One region of the Peribacillus sp. GL_122 genome, then DNA from elsewhere that is predicted to be linked to it. Evidence: riboswitches for the same ligand, from Rfam matches in the RefSeq annotation. Region 1 holds a riboswitch; the other holds the start of a gene.
The links. Region 1 has a riboswitch for cyclic di-AMP ahead of AC3ISB_RS04505 (APC family permease). Riboswitches for the same ligand answer to the same signal wherever they lie in the genome.

Region 1 (8,292 bases):
TTCTTGCAACCGCCTATTTCCCTGCTGCCGTCGCTGTTCCCGTTGTACTTGGCATGCTATTTCAACAAATGCTTGCCTCCTTTTTTGGCTATGTCATGGAAAAGCATTTTCACCGTGGTATGAATGAAGGGTGATCCGCAGAATGATTATTTCTCAAGCATCCTTTTTCCCTTTCATTTATATTCCAATTATAATAGGTAAGTGGAACATATTTACATGATTATCCATTACAAATCCTTGGAGGTATTGAAGATGAAAGTTGTTGCAATAGTGGGAAGTATTCGTAAAGAGTCTTACAACCTTAAGCTAGCAAAATATATTCAAACTAGATATCAAGATCGGTTTGATCTCGAAATCTTGAACATTCGGGATTTACCTTTTTATGATCAAGATATTGAAAATGACCCTCCATTAGTTGTAAAAGAATTTAAAAGCAAAGTGGCCGAAGCAGATGCAGTCTTGTGGGTAACACCTGAATACAATGGTACGATTCCAGGCGTATTGGGCAATGCAATCGATTGGTTATCACGTGTCGATAAAGTCTTGATCGGCAAACCTTCATGGATCATGGGTGCGTCAATGGGGCAATTAGGAACGGTTAAAGCTCAATTGCATTTGCGTGAGATCCTATTCGCATTAGGCATCTCCTCCCCGCTCCTTCCCGGAAATGAAGTATATGTTGGTGCAGTGCATGACAAAATCGATAACGAAGGCAGGCTTACACATGAGTCGACTGTCCAGTTTATCGATACGGTCGTCGATAACTTCATTAGCTGGTATAATCATCACACTCGTTAATGCTTTTTTAACAAGAATCCCAGCAGGAATGATCCTGCTGGGATTCTTGTTGCATCATAAAAGAGGAATTAAACTAAATTCATCCTCTTCCCGCTTGGAATGCGGGGTATTTTGTCATTCCTCCGTCAGCGAATAGAGTGATGCCCGTTACATAACTGGATTCTGAAGATGCCAGCCATGCAGCAACCGCAGCAATTTCTTCAGGCTTTCCGATATACCCCATCGGAATCATGCTTTCAAGATCTTTTTTCTTTTCGGGATCTTCAAGCTTGTCGGCATTTATTGGCGTGGCGATGGCTCCAGGACCAATGCTGTTCACACGGATCCCTTTTGGTGCATATTCAAGAGCCAGGGTTTCCGTAAGCAGCTTCACCCCGCCCTTGCTTGCCGCATAGTGAACGAATAAAGGCCAGGGAATCATCTCATGTACACTGGACATGTTTATAACATTCCCTTTAATATCGTTCTCGATAAAATACTTGATAGCTTCACGGCAGCCTAGGAAATTTCCTGTTAGGTTGGTATTGATTACCCTATTCCAGTCGCTTAACGGCATCTCGTGAGATGGAACCGGATTTTCAATTCCTGCATTATTGATGAATATATCGAGTTTCCCGAAATTCTTTATCGCTGATTGAACAAGGTTAATGACATCTTCTTCAATGGTGACATCGCCTTTTACTGCAATGGCTTCCCCACCATTTGTTTTGATTTCTTCCATTACACTATCTGCTTCCTCTAATTTAGTACGATAATTAACCACGACCTTTGCCTTTTCCTTAGCAAAGCGAATGGCCATCGCTTCTCCTAAACCAGTGGATGAACCCGTTATAACAACGACCTTACCTTCTAAATCTGTATACATTTAATCACCCTCCAATTAACTTTTTGCCAACCCGAGCATAATCCCAGCTATGATGATCAAGATTATTCCAATTACAATTCCAATTAGTTGGCGCTTCGTTTTCTTTTCACGTAAAATGATTATCCCGCCAATAGTTGAGATGACTATGCCCATTTGCGAAAGGGAAAAACTAGTAGCCACTCCCACACGGGGCTGGGATATGAATAAAAACATGTTCCCTGCAGCCCATATCAATCCCGGAATGATATTGCGAATCGTATATTTGTTAAACGGTTTATGTTTAAAAGTCAATAACAGACCGCCTAGCACCATCCCTATCGCTTGAGGGAACAACGCTGACCACCCGTCAACGTCAAAAAGACGGGCTACGACCACATAAACCAAATAACCGAATGTCGAGATGAGGAGAATAACAATTCCTTTCTTCAAGTTTCCCGACTTGCCCTCTTTCGATTCTTTATCTTCCAAGGAGGTCAAGACGATTCCTATAATAATGAAGACTAAAGCCAAAACGCCTAAAATAATCGCTTTCATTGTAGACCATTCATTAAAAACTATGACCCCGAATAAGGTGGTTGAAATGAGCTGCAATCCTGTTGATATTGGCATGGTTTTGGAAACTCCCATTAAATCAATGCTCTTAAGCTGATTAGCTTGTCCAACAGCCCAAAACAATCCAGATACGACTCCGACTCCAAACACCAGGAGTGACAATTTAATATCTGCGAAAATATAAACACCAATTGAAAAAATCAAGGCGCCAATCGTTGTACCTAGTGTTTGACTATAGGGTCCACCCCCGAGTTTCACATTAAATAAAACGATGCTTCCCCAGAATAATGCCGGCAAGAGAGCTAATAATATATCCATTTACAACCCCCATATATGTAAGTTCAAACTAAGCAGTAAATTTCATTTTGTCTTCTTAATATGTTCGCATTATTTGAATTGACCCTTGGTAATTTTATGAAGTGTTTCCCCTAAAGTAGTGTTCAACACAAAAAGGGCTGCAGACGCAGCCCTTTTTAATGATACTGATTGATGCTAGCCACCATGTTGATGATGTTGCATGTCCATTTCCGAATCATCAGCGACTTTGAAATAATCACTTTCCCAAACAGCTGTCGTACGGATAATGATGATGGAGAAAGTTTTATATTAACATTAATTAAAGCTTTAAAAGAGGAAGTATCCCCACATCTTACTGCAAATCCTTTTTATTGTACGGGCTTCATAGTTACTGTGAATTTATGAGTTGGTAATGAATGTTCATACTCAAATATCGGCAGCGTAAGTTACTGCTGTCTTTTTTAAAAAGATTATAAAAAAAGCAAACCTTATGTAGGTTTGCTTCTTTTCTTAGATAATGAAACTTACTTCTTCAAATGATATGGCACAGTCGTAACAACCACATTTCTTCTATAAAGTAAGTAGGCGCGAATCAGTAAACTTGATTGGTTATGAAGTATATTGTGCCAGCCCTTCTTTGGAATGAATTGGGGGATGATCACCGTAACTTTATAATTGGCTTCACTAGCCTTATGTTCAACCGTATCCACAAATTTAGTTAGTGGCTGAATGATACTTCTGTAATAAGAATTCAGTGTAACGAGTCTTACATCTGGTTGCCATTTTTTCCATTTTTCCACGAATTTCTTTTCATCTTCTCTTTCAAAAGCAACATATACGGCAATAACCTGATTTGCTGATAGAGATTTTGCATAATTTAAAGAGTTCTCAACCACGTGAGTTATACCCGCCACGGGTACAATGATGATATTTCCTTCAATTGGTAAAATCGGCTCACATGTTGTAATCCTTAGTTGGTCACCAACTGCTTCATAATGCTTTCTAATTCGATGAAAAATTAAAATGATGATAGGTAAAAAAATCAAAACAGGCCAAACCTGAGTAAATTTGGTTAAAAAGAATATCATCGTGACGATAAAGCTAATCATGGCACCAATTGAATTAATGGTTAATTTCATCATCCAGCCTTTTGGCTTTTCGCGAATCCATTTAACAATCATCCCGGTCTGGGACAACGTAAATGGAATGAATACCCCTACCGCATAAAGCGGAATGAGATTTTCTGTATGTCCTTCAAATGCGACTATTAAGATGATCGATGCAAGTCCCAGTATGATAATTCCATTAGAATACCCTAATCGGTCCCCTCTTATCGTAAACGCCCGTGGAATGAATTTATCCTTCGCAAGATTTACCGCAAGCAGAGGGAAAGCCGAATAGCCAGTATTGGCTGCCAGTATCAAGATCAATGCAGTCGTACCTTGAATGAAGAAATACATGAAATTCCGTCCAAAGATCTCTTCAGCAATCTGGGAGACGACCGTTACCTCCGCGCTTGGAACAATGCTTAAATAATAGGCCAAGTATACGATTCCCGAAAATAATACTGCTAGTAAGGAACCCATGGCTATTAAAGTTTTCGCAGCATTATTCGGGGCTGGATCTTTAAAGTTCGGGATTGCATTGGAAATCGCTTCGACTCCTGTCAATGCGGAGCTTCCTGATGCGAATGCTCTTAGCAGTATAAATAAACTGATGCCCGCTACCGGAGTCCCGATGGACGTGTGCAATTCCGGTGAAACCCCACCCGTCAAAATCTTGTAAATCCCGACACCAATCAAGATGAACAATGCTAAAACGAATAGGTACACCGGATAGGCCAAAACAGAGGCCGACTCCGTAACCCCCCGAAGGTTCAGGATTGTAAGCAGAATGACGAAAATGATGGCTATGATGACATTATATGAATGCAGGCCAGGAAAAGCGGACGTGATGGCATCCGTACCTGCAGAAACACTTACAGCGACAGTTAATATATAATCCACCAATAAGGATCCTCCAGCTATCAACCCTGGATTGACACCTAAATTGTTTTTTGAAACCACATAGGCCCCCCCGCCATGTGGATAAGCGAAAATTATTTGTCTATAGGACAAAATCAAAGCAGTTAACAGGATCAATACCCCAATCGCGATAGGGATGGAATACCAGAATGCCGCAGCACCGACCGTGATAAGGACGATTAATATTTGCTCCGGTCCATAAGCAACCGAAGACAAAGCATCAGAAGATAAAATCGCCAAAGCCTTTGTTTTGTTAAGCTTTTGTTCACCAAGTGCATTTGATTTTAAAGGTCTCCCAATCAAGAACCTCTTTATAGAAGATAACATCAAGAATTCACCACCATATTTAATTTATAAGTTTATGTTACCCAGCTGTAGCAAAAAACAAGACGAAATAGAAAAATGCCTACAAGTCATAGCTAAATAGACCTGTAGACATTAATTTTTTTGTCTAACAAGCTCCACCTTCCTTCTCATATAACGCTTACGAGGTTAGCTGTCGGATTCGGACCTAAGAGTAGCCCTACCTTGAAAGGATTCACCCCTTGGATTGTAGTAACAATCCCAATAACGGGTCCCCCGCACCATAAGGTTTAAGCGATTTAGAAATATGAAACTGTTGATTATCATACTCCCGTGAAATGAAAAAGTAAATGAAAATTTTGCACATTAATAGAATAATCTTTGTAGGTGTAGTTTTGTTCTTGACGTATATAACATAAGTCATGCAAACACATGGTTCGAAGGGAGGAAAGAAGGTAAGTAAACGTCTAAAAAGAAAAAAATCAAGGAGTCAATGAACAAAAGATGGTCAGAAAAAGGAAAAAATGATCGCCACATGGAGATCGTGAAGGACGAATAGTAACAATCTGCCCCCAGCTTGAATCATTAAACTTGCATTGATTTTCGCTTTTCGCTTTTCGATTCCCCTTTATTCGTACAACCGGGGGCATTATCCCACTGATCCACCCTAATTAGTTCCTTCCTTCTTGAATTGGTCTCAAATTGCTTTTTTTAAAGACAAAATATTTCTGGCCAATATAGTTAAGAACTGTGTAAAAAATTGCTCCTATCAGCACAGCCACATTTTGTTGAATGGGTAAATGAACGGATCCTTCCATTGATTCTGCAATAGCTTGGCCTAAAGAATATGCGGCGGAATAACAAATCAGGATGACGCAAAAGAAACGTGCAACTCCTCTCCGCCATTCTATATCGCTTTTAAAGGTAAAAGTTCTGTTCAAAAGAAAACTCGTTACAGCTCCCGTACCATTACCGATAAAGGTGGAGACCCAGTAAGAGAATTCAAGAACATTCATGAGAAAAAGCATGATGGAAAGTCCAAGCGCTGTATTGACTATCCCAACCAATAAAAAGCGGATAAAGGAGTTAGTGTGTTTTAGATAGTTTTTCAATACTGTTCCGTTCATTGTCTAGTTGCTCCCGTTTTTTTAAATCGAGCGGATTAAATAGATCCAGATCAACTATATATTTAGGCCGGCGTTTGGATTCATTATAGATTTTACCGATATATTCCCCAATCAAGCCGACAGCAATCAACTGTAGTCCACCGATCAACCATATGGAGGTGATTAATGAGGTCCATCCAGTTTCGGTCTGCCCATAAAACTTTAACCATAAAAAGTAAGACCCAAAGAGTAAGCTAATGAAAAAGGAAAGACATCCTAGCCATAATACAAGCCGAATCGGTGTAACTGAAAAGGAAGTAATGCCATCAAGCGCAAAAGCAACCATCTTCTTAAATGGATATTTCGTTTCCCCAGCCAATCTTTCTTTTCGGTCATAATAAACAGAGTCCGTCTTAAACCCAATGAGCGGTACGATCCCCCGTAAAAAAAGATTCGTTTCATCAAATCGTTCCAACTCCGCGATCGCCCTCTTACTCATTAGCCGGAAATCGGCATGATTATAGACAAGGTTAACCCCCATCTTGTTCATCATTTTATAAAAACCAGTTGCAGATGTTCGTTTAAAAAATGAATCAAGATCCCTTTTCTGGCGGACACCGTATACAATTTCACACCCTTCATTGAATTTTCGAATGAATTCAGGGATGACTTGAATATCATCCTGTAAATCTGCATCAATGGAAATCACACAATCCGAGGCTTCTTTGGCTGTAAACAATCCTGCCAGAAGTGCATTTTGATGTCCTGCATTCCGGGAAAGCTTTAGTCCACGAACAAGTTCATTATTAATCGTTTCCTTATAAATGATCTTCCATGTTTGATCTTTACTTCCATCATCAACCAATAGGATTTTACTTTGACCAGAAACAACGTTTTCTTCGACTAACCCCCTCACCAATCCACAAAGTTGGGTAATGGTATCCTGCAATACGCTTTCTTCGTTATAACAAGGTACAACAATCGTTAGTATCGGTGAATTCACTCTATTCCCCCCTTTTCACATGACTCTGTATAAATAAATTTTCCACACGCTTCCTTTTTTCGTGAAAATCCTATCTAGTACCAATCCGTTTTCCTTCGCGTTCTTGATTGGTAGGGCAGAAAATATATACTTGCCACCTAATCCTTTAAACGCATCCATATTAAGGTCTAAATTTTTCAGCTCTTTCTTCGAGCTTTTCTTGAACATATAATGCTTCCCAAGCTCATCGGTAAATAGGTAACAACGTCCTCCCCATTCATCAAAGTAGATTCTGATGTTTTTATTCTTAGCCAATTCGTTTTCAATTATTTGACGAAATTGATGTTTGTAAGTAAGCGGATAGAAATTGTTATAGCTATCTAGCGTGTAAAATCCATTAAATTGAGCAATTGCGGGATGCAGCCCAATGCTGGCAACACGATATTCTTCCTGCGGAAGGTCAATATGATCTTTTATTTCCTGAAAAAGGCTTTCTGAATAGAACTCTTTAAAAGAAGGTTTTTTATTATGAGTGATTTCTTCATTGAAACCCATTAAGACAATAATTTGAACGGCGATGAAAATAGAAAGGGTTTTCTTAGCATAATCGCTGTGTTCCCAAATGATTTTTACCGCGAGGGCAAACCCCACGTATATTACCATCGGCCTTAAAAAGTGAAATCTTGCAAAATTAAAGGTATCCAGAGTGTGAAACCTTTCCGTTAAAGGAAGCCAGCCTTTATAAAACCAAAATGCGTACCATGCTGAGAGGATAAAATTCAAGCAAAATAAAAAAACATATACCTTTTCCTGTCTCCACAGTTTTTTGGTCAGAATAATATAAAGGGCAAAGATGGTAATCGGCAGGATGATAAGCGCATGTACAGTCATGACATGCGTATGGCCAAGAACGAAATTTTTGAATGTAAGCTTAATGACCCAATCGAGGGGCAGCCTTGCGTGAAAATATTCATCTCTGCTGTTTGGCTCCGAATCAAAAATGAATGAAGCGACCAAACGATACTCCACCATTCCAAAAATGACGGTCATATACACGATTGAAAGAAGAAACGTTATATTCCACCCTTTTCTCCTGATCACATCCGTTAGCCATAGAAACCCCATTGCAACAAGGAAAAAGAAAAAGCCAAGCACGATGCTTGAATAAAGCGGTAAAAGTGTAAGGACCAAATAATTCTTCCAAGAATGGTCCTTGCTGCGAATATTCAAAAAAGCCCAAAGTGCAAGCGGCATCCCAAGTGTACTGAGCATTCCCGATGGCCAAAATGGGGTAAGGGCAAAGGCTAAGGATGTTCCAACCCTAATCCAGCCTGATCGGCTTCCTGTAATCAAATGTTTCTTTAA
Region 2 (8,292 bases), 680 kb from region 1:
TGGCTCCAGCTTTAGCGGAATCAGGCTTCCTAACATCATATAATATGTCGAAAGAGAACGAAAATAAATTTTATTGAACCAGCCATCATCCTGGGCAAGGTACACAAATTGATTATTCAATTTACGGAAAAACGGGGGACTCAGATGGGTTTTAGCGTGTCCTAAATATAAAAGTTCCGCTAATTCCCTTCCATCCAATTCATCCAGTCCTTCCGCCTCTTCAAAATCGACCCAACAGAAATCTCCATATGCCCGAACATTTTCTTTAACGAGCTTCGCAATATCCTCAGATGAAGCGCTCTCAAGCAGGACATTCAAATTGTATTCCCCACCATCGAATTGATGTTTCAATAATAAGATGGAATCCAAGGTATATGGCAGCGAATAGACGAATTCACGAAAATTGAGTCCATTAAAAAGGACAAACCGTTCGGAAGCCTGCATATACATATATAAGATATCATTGCTATCATTCTTCATAACCTGACCCCCTCCGAGCTTTCAATCAATAATGTTATTTTATCAAACTTTTGGGTTTTCACGTAAGTTATATAGCCCTCAATATTAATCATCATCAGCATCGTGTAAATAATGCGAAACACAAAATCCATATTAACCCAAATAAACATCCCTATTACAGTAAAAAATATCGAATTTGAGGAATTGATCATGGATAAAGTTAAAAAAGCTTTTATCATTTATTCTTTTCACGGGAACGCTTCCCCTGATGCAACTAAAAGATTAGGTCTATGGCAATCAGAGAAATATGCATTCGAAAAACGTTTATATCAGGATAATGCAATCCTTGATATGGATGCGGTACAGGAAGAACCACCTTCGCACTATATAAAAAAGGATTCCATAATATAACGGGAAACAATCTATCTCCTGACATGCTTAGTGAAGCCGAAAAAATAGCCATGAATATAACGGGGACATACCCTTTATCCTTGGCGATGCAACGAACCTCCCTTTTCAACGACTCATCATTCGAAAAAGCAATCTTCGCTTTTAATGGTTTAATGCCCCAGCAAAAAAACCGCACATTGGCTTTAAAAGAAATCAACCGTATTTTAAAACCTGAAGGACCCTTCATTTTCACAACACACGACCGTGATAAAAACGAAAATCATCTGAACTTCTGGGAACAAGAGGAAATGATTCGGTGTGGAGGTATACAAAATGCAAGACTTTATGAGCTTGGGTATATTTTGATATCCGGAAAGACGCTTCTGGATCGTCAATCGGAAGAGAAAGCGCATTTTTAATTCAAAAAAAAAAAAATCCAGAGTGACATTTCACTCTGGATTTTTTATATTAAGAAACTTGCTCTAATTCTTTTTTGGAAGGAGGGTTGAATTGACCTTCCCATTTAGAGATGACGATTGCTGCAAGTGAATTACCGATAACGTTTACTACTGTACGTCCCATATCAAGAATACGGTCGATACCGGCAATAAATGCTAGACCTTCAATAGGAATACCGACAGTTCCCAATGTCGCTAAAAGAACTACGAAAGATACACCCGGTACACCGGCAATCCCTTTGGACGTGATCATTAACACTAGCATTAGCGTAATTTGCTCATACGCGCTTAAATCGATTCCGTACATTTGAGCGATGAAGATAGCTGCTAATGCTTGGTATAATGTAGAACCATCAAGGTTAAAGGAGTATCCAGTCGGAATAACAAATGTAGCAATATGTTTCGGACATCCCGCTTTCTCCATTTTTTCCATGATTTTCGGAAGAACCGCTTCTGAACTTGCAGTAGAGAAAGCAAGAATCAATTCTTCTTTTAGAAGTTTAATCAAAGTAAAGATATTGAATCCGACAAATTTCGCAATAAGACCAAGAATGACTATTACAAAGAAAATCATTGTTCCGTATACAGAAAGCGCTAACTTTCCTAGCGGAATTAAAGATTCCAAACCGAACTTGGAGATCGTCACACCGATTAGTGCAAATACACCGATAGGAGCGAATTTCATGACCATGTTAGTTAGGTAGAACATTCCTTCAGCTACACCTTGGAAGAAACGGAATACTGGTTTACCCTTTTCACCGATGGCCGCAATACTAAGTCCAAACAACACGGAGAAGAAAATGATCGCTAGCATATCGCCTTCTACCATGGCTTTAACTGGATTGGATGGCACAATGTTTACGATTGTATCTACGAACGATTCATGTTGCTTAGTTTCTGCTGTATCAACATAGGTAGAAATATCAGTTTGTTCTAGCTTGTCCATATTTACACCAACACCAGGCTGGATGATATTCGCTGAAATTAAACCAACAGCAATCGCTATCATAGTTACTACAACAAAGTATGATATTGATTTAGCTCCAAGTTTACCTACTGATTTTAAATCGCCTACACCTGCAACTGCAACGATAAGACTTGACACAATGATTGGTACTACAATCATTTTAATCATTCGTAGGAAAATGTCTCCGAATGGCTGTAAAAAGTTTTGGGCCGCCTCACTACCATAAAAAATGGCACCAACGATAATCCCTAAAATTAAACCAATGAAAATTTGGCTAGCTAAACTTAATTTGAATTTCTTCATTTACTTTCCTCACCTTCCATAAAGTCTTTGATGCAAAAACATTTTTGTCTCGGTAAGGGAAACAAGATACTAATAAAAGAAAGTAATTTTTCTTTTTTGAAAAACTCTGTCTTTACGCCGAAAAAAAAGACACTTCATGTGTCGATTTCTTATTGGCGTGAATATTCACACATGTTCCCTTAAAGACGCTGACGAGGTTAGCTGTCGGGTTAGGAATTGGAAACACAAAGCCCTTTCATTTCTGAATTCACCCCTAGCGGATAAAATCCACAAAAATGGGTCCCCCGTTCTTGGAATAAGATTAAGCGAGTTAACTTATAATAAAATATTATACTAAAAATGATAATCTGTAAATATTTATTCGCATCCGTTCTAGAAAAAATCTTTAAATATGTCTGAATATTCTGTATTAATAGCTATTTTATCTATAATTACTCTTCCCATTTTTTAATCACACAAGTTATATTGATATAATTACTAAATAATTTGACATCACCTCTCTTGTTGAAGGAACAGTTATTTTTCCAAAATGCCAAGTAACAGATATCTTACTTTTTCCCTAGAGGTGAATTTTTTATAAGTTGCAACTTTCACTTTTTCAAATTGAATCGGAGTAATAAAATTAGAATGGTTCTTCACTGCCACATCCGGCTTCAACAGGATGACGTCACCTACCGACGGTCCCTTTATGATTTCTTGCTTTCCTTCTGCTTTAAGCCCTTTTGTAATGTAATGTTTATCCACATATCCTTTTTTAGTCAATTTGTAAATATAAGGCTGTTTTTGGTAATGTACCGCCTCTATAGGAACGGAGGGTACACCGGCTTTCTCATTGGTTATTACTGTAAGATCCACTTTGGATCCCACCAACAAAGGTTCCGTTTCTTCGCCTTCCGGTTCGATTAAAGCCTGAAATGGAAATCTGTTATCTTTTTTTAACGACGGCTCTTCAGCTGGATAGGAATGGATACGGCCTATCGTTCCTTTCAATGTCTTTTTTGAATCAGAGGAACTTGCTTTTATAGTCATGCCCACTTCAGCCTTTTTCATTTCCTCTTCGGTGAAATACCCTTCAATTGCCATATTTATAGAAACAATGGATATGATGGGATTATTCAGGTTTTTATTAATATTTTTAACTACACCATCACCCTCGCTCGTCGTCACGATCGCATTGGACTGATCCTCAATTGAACTTAATTTAGCGTCAAGCATTTTCACTTTTTCATTCAAACTGTTTTTTTCCAGTTCCTGCTTGTACATTTCTTGCTCAATGTTACTTTTAATAAGATCCGTCGAGCTTGTTGTTAAATCAATACTCAAGTTTTTTTCCACCGATTCATCAATGTCCGCTTTTCCAGAATCACTGGTCAGGGTCCCTTGATAAGACCTCAACTTGCCTATGTATTCTTCAATCGCTGCAATTTCTCCCTCAGCTGCCGTTTTCTCCGCTTCTAAATCCGCTTTTAGCGCATCAAGTTCGGTCGTCGTATACTCAAACAACGAGGAGCCAGCCGTAATCGCATCGCCTTCTTTTACAAGGAATTTCTTAAAATCATTTTTCTTGGTATCGAAATAGATATCATACTCTTCTACAGGTTTAATTACCCCATTTGTTTGAATAGTATCCGTAATTGTATCTTTTTTTACCTTTGTCCAGTTTTCAACGAAAACAGTTCGTTCCACTTTGCTTTCTTTTTTTTCAAGAAGGTATATGTTAACGGTTATTAACACTATCGACGCGATCGAGACCGCTGCTATTTTCCATTTTCCGCTCATTCTTTTCACCCGCCTTATACAAATACGCCTACTTGGATGTATGCTAAAAAGGCTTTAACAAACCATGTGGCCAGATAGAATAGAACAATCATTAAAAGGACCAAATAATTATTTCGTTCTGAAAATTCCTTTAAATAAAAATATTGCAGAGCAATAATAAGAAATTGAAAAATGGTGATTTCGCTGAAAAAGTGAATGAAATAATCACTTCTGAGAAAATACTGACTGATGATCCCCAATGAAAAAGGATTGGCATCGCTGCCTATATCCATTAAAACGAATAGAGGAATCAGTAATATTTTTTCCACTAACTGCAAACCAAAAAGAATCATTTGAACGATGACCAATTTTATATATGGGATATCAGTAACGATCCAAAAGAATAGAGCTGCTAAAAATATGTATATGGAAGGGTCGAGTATGCCTGTTATTATATTGCCGCTCAAAATCAGCAACTTTGCTGCTTCGAATTCATTGGCACTCATCGTCGTGATTTCTTTGGAAAATGATTCTGAACCAATGCCAAAATATCCCCCAATGGCGAATACTATAAGACTAAGAAAATATAAAAATAGTAATTTCAATCCAAGCTTTGTGACTGCCTCTGCATTTTGCAGCTGATAACTACTCCGATAAGGCTCTAAAATGCCCTTTAACAATCTGACCTGGTACACCATATGTGGTCCTCCTGCAAAAAATGATATTTCATCATATATTTTATCTTATTTTGGAAACAATTGCAGAAATAAGGGATGAATATACAAAAAAAACACATAAGCCCTTCCCTTCAAATTTAATCCCCACACTAATTTGGTGTTAATGCTGACAATTGAAAGAATGTCTTCTTCCCATCACTAGTACTTTTCCTAAACCCCCGCTTTTAAAACTCATTAACAAATGAAAAAAGAGGCTATACGCCCCTTTCAGTAATGCCTTCATATATTCAACAAATAATCCTTCATCATTAAGATAAACTTTGAACTCAACGGACTTCTTTTTTCATTTTTTTCCAAAAATAACAAAAGGCTTTCCAAGATGATGGGACTTGGCCTAACTTTTGAAAACTCTTCCTGGATCGCCTTTAAAGCTTCCGTATTCTTATTTGGTTCCATTCCCTCTTCCTTACGTGTTTCCACTTCCAGCATCCTGACGATGATCGAATGGATTTCCTCTTTTGGGCTCATATCCCGCATCGAGCATCCTGGTAAGGGAAATTGTTTCAATAATGGATCTTCCATGTTCTGCAGGCTTGCGATGATTGAATCCATCCGGTTCAATATGAAGCTAGGTAACAATTCCACATCGAAAGCATTTTGTTTCCTGATCAATATTCCGATATATCCTTTGAAAAGGGAATCCAAAATTATGGTGCAATCCGGCAAAAGATCAGCAGAAAGTCCCGGGTATAACTCAATGATTTTACGCTTGAACCAAATCAAGCCCTCTTCATGGATATAATGTAAAAATCTATCTAGTTCTTTGCTGATATGAACCATTTGTTCCTGCATCATCATTTGAATCAAGTTGGTGTTTCCAGTCATATGCTCAATGTGAACGGTGATCTGCCTCATGAATTTGTCTTTACTGGACAATGAAGCATCCAGTTCAAGATCAAGCAATGAATCCGTCAACGCTTCATAATAAAATTTAAAAATGGAGACCAGTAATTCTTCCTTCGATTTAAAATGATTATAAAAAGACCCCTTTGCTATTCCACATTTTTCAGCTATTTCCTGAACGGAAGTGGCATGATAGCCTTTCTCCGCGAAAAGCTCTACAGACTTATCTATGATCATCTTATTTTTTTCTTTCATCAAATTCATCCTATCTCTTAAAATTGTCCGTTGGTGACCAATGGGTCACTTCTTCCGAATTGTATCCCGAAACCCTTGAAATAACAACGTTAACACTACTGAATATTATCTGTTGCAATCATAATCCATATACTATATATTTGAATTTGTGACCGAGTAGTCACAATTTTATGTATGGAGGGTACAAGCTTGAATTCAATAATTAAATTTTCATTAAAGAATAAATTGGCAATCTGGTTGCTTACGATCATCATCGTTGCAGCTGGTTTATACTCCGGTTTAAACATGAAACAAGAAACCATTCCTAGCATCTCGACTCCTTTAATAAGCATCTCCACTGTATATCCTGGAGCTGCACCTGAAGAAGTAGCAGATAAGCTCACAGACCAGATTGAGCAGAAAGTAACAAATTTGCCAGGAGTCGAATTAGTCAGTTCATCTTCCATGGCTAATGCCTCTTCCGTCCAATTACAATATGATTATGATACGGATATGGACGACGCTGTAAAACAAGTGAAAGAAGCTTTAGAGAAATTACAACTTCCTGAGGGAGTGGATGACCCAAGCGTATCAAAATTAGAATTAAACGCTTTTCCTGTCGTCGCACTCAGTGTAACAGATAAGGGTTCTGATTTACCAGCTCTTACAAAAAACGTTGAAGAGGTGTTAGTGCCTAAACTTGAAGGAATTGACGGCGTGACATCCGTATCAATTTCCGGACAACAAGTAAATGAAGGCAGCCTAGTATTCGACGAGGAAAAAATGGCTCAATACGGGCTCGATGAAGATACCGTAAAGAAGGTTATCCAGGCTGCAAATGTCAACATGCCTCTTGGGATATATAACTTTGATGATAAAGAAAAAACGATCGTTGTGGATGGAAACATCTCCACATTAAAAGACCTGAAAAATATAAAGATACCTTTAACCGGCGGCTCTCAAACAGGTACGCCAGCACAAACCGGACCGGAAACCAATCAATTATCTCCTGAAATGGCAACTGGTCCTGCCCAACTGCAAAACGTCAAATTATCAGACATTGCCGATGTTAAAATCACCGGTAAGGCTGAATCGATTTCAAGAACAAACGGTAGCGAATCGATTGGGATTCAGGTTACAAGATCGCCTGATGCCGATACAGTTGCAATCGTAGACGACGTAAAAGAGGAAGTTTCGAACTTCAAAGAAGAATTTAAAGGCGTAAGTGTACACACTACGCTTGATCAAGCCCAACCGATTAAAGATTCTGTTGAAACCATGATCAGCAAGGCACTCTTCGGCTGTCTGTTTGCCGTCATTGTTATCATGCTGTTCCTTAGGAACTTTAAAACGACTCTCATTTCCGTCATTTCGATTCCATTATCCCTGTTAGCAGCCCTTTTGGTGCTTAAACAAATGGATATTTCATTGAATGTCATGACACTGGGGGCCATGACCGTTGCAATTGGCCGAGTCGTCGATGACTCCATTGTCGTCATTGAAAATATTTATAGAAGAATGGCTTTAAAAGGCGAACAATTAAAAGGCGGCGAATTAATACGGTCGGCCACTAAGGAAATGTTCATCCCTATCCTTTCATCGACAATCGTTACTGTAGCCGTATACCTGCCTTTAGCAAGCGTTACAGGACCTGTCGGGGAACTATTCATGCCATTCGCCTTAACAATGGTGTTTGCATTAGTCGCTTCATTAATAATTGCCATCACACTTGTTCCGGCAATGGCAGACTCTTTATTTAAAAAGGGACTATCTAAAAAAGAATTAAAATCACATGAAGAAAAACCAAGCAAACTATCTTCATTCTACCGAAGAGCATTGGATTGGTCGTTAAACCATAAGTTGATCACTTTCGGTACAGCTATTGTATTATTGGTCGGCAGCTTATTCCTAATCCCAAGCATCGGTGTCAGCTTCATGCCTGCAGATGAAGAAAAAACGATCATCGTCACTTACACTCCCGCACCTGGAGAGTTAAAAGAGGATATTGTAAAACAAACAGAAAAAGTAGAAAAATACTTCATGGATAAAGACGATGTGGAGACCGTTCAATACACACTTGGTGAAAGCATGATGGGCGGCATGATGGGCGGCTCGAGTAACTCGGCTCTCTTCTATGTACTCT

Region 2: linked by a shared signal. The riboswitch ahead of AC3ISB_RS01380 (cation:dicarboxylate symporter family transporter) and the one ahead of AC3ISB_RS04505 (APC family permease) in region 1 are both predicted to bind cyclic di-AMP.

What each region holds. Positions count from the first base shown of each region.
Region 1 covers NZ_CM174415.1:937,751-946,042, reverse strand. The annotation lists gene AC3ISB_RS04525 (bile acid:sodium symporter family protein) at 1-134, shown strand, start outside; gene AC3ISB_RS04520 (NADPH-dependent FMN reductase) at 253-798, shown strand; gene AC3ISB_RS04515 (glucose 1-dehydrogenase) at 878-1,663, opposite strand; gene AC3ISB_RS04510 (RhaT/GlcU family sugar-proton symporter) at 1,679-2,533, opposite strand; gene AC3ISB_RS04505 (APC family permease) at 3,037-4,863, opposite strand; cyclic di-AMP (ydaO/yuaA leader) riboswitch at 5,002-5,146, opposite strand; gene AC3ISB_RS04500 (GtrA family protein) at 5,511-5,966, opposite strand; gene AC3ISB_RS04495 (glycosyltransferase family 2 protein) at 5,926-6,948, opposite strand; gene AC3ISB_RS04490 (DUF6044 family protein) at 6,964-8,292, opposite strand, start outside.
Region 2 covers NZ_CM174415.1:259,200-267,491, reverse strand. The annotation lists gene AC3ISB_RS01395 (hypothetical protein) at 1-480, opposite strand, end outside; gene AC3ISB_RS01390 (hypothetical protein) at 670-870, shown strand; gene AC3ISB_RS01385 (methyltransferase domain-containing protein) at 867-1,268, shown strand; gene AC3ISB_RS01380 (cation:dicarboxylate symporter family transporter) at 1,318-2,577, opposite strand; cyclic di-AMP (ydaO/yuaA leader) riboswitch at 2,749-2,895, opposite strand; gene AC3ISB_RS01375 (efflux RND transporter periplasmic adaptor subunit) at 3,094-4,356, opposite strand; gene AC3ISB_RS01370 (hypothetical protein) at 4,371-5,033, opposite strand; gene AC3ISB_RS01365 (TetR/AcrR family transcriptional regulator) at 5,292-6,170, opposite strand; gene AC3ISB_RS01360 (efflux RND transporter permease subunit) at 6,360-8,292, shown strand, end outside.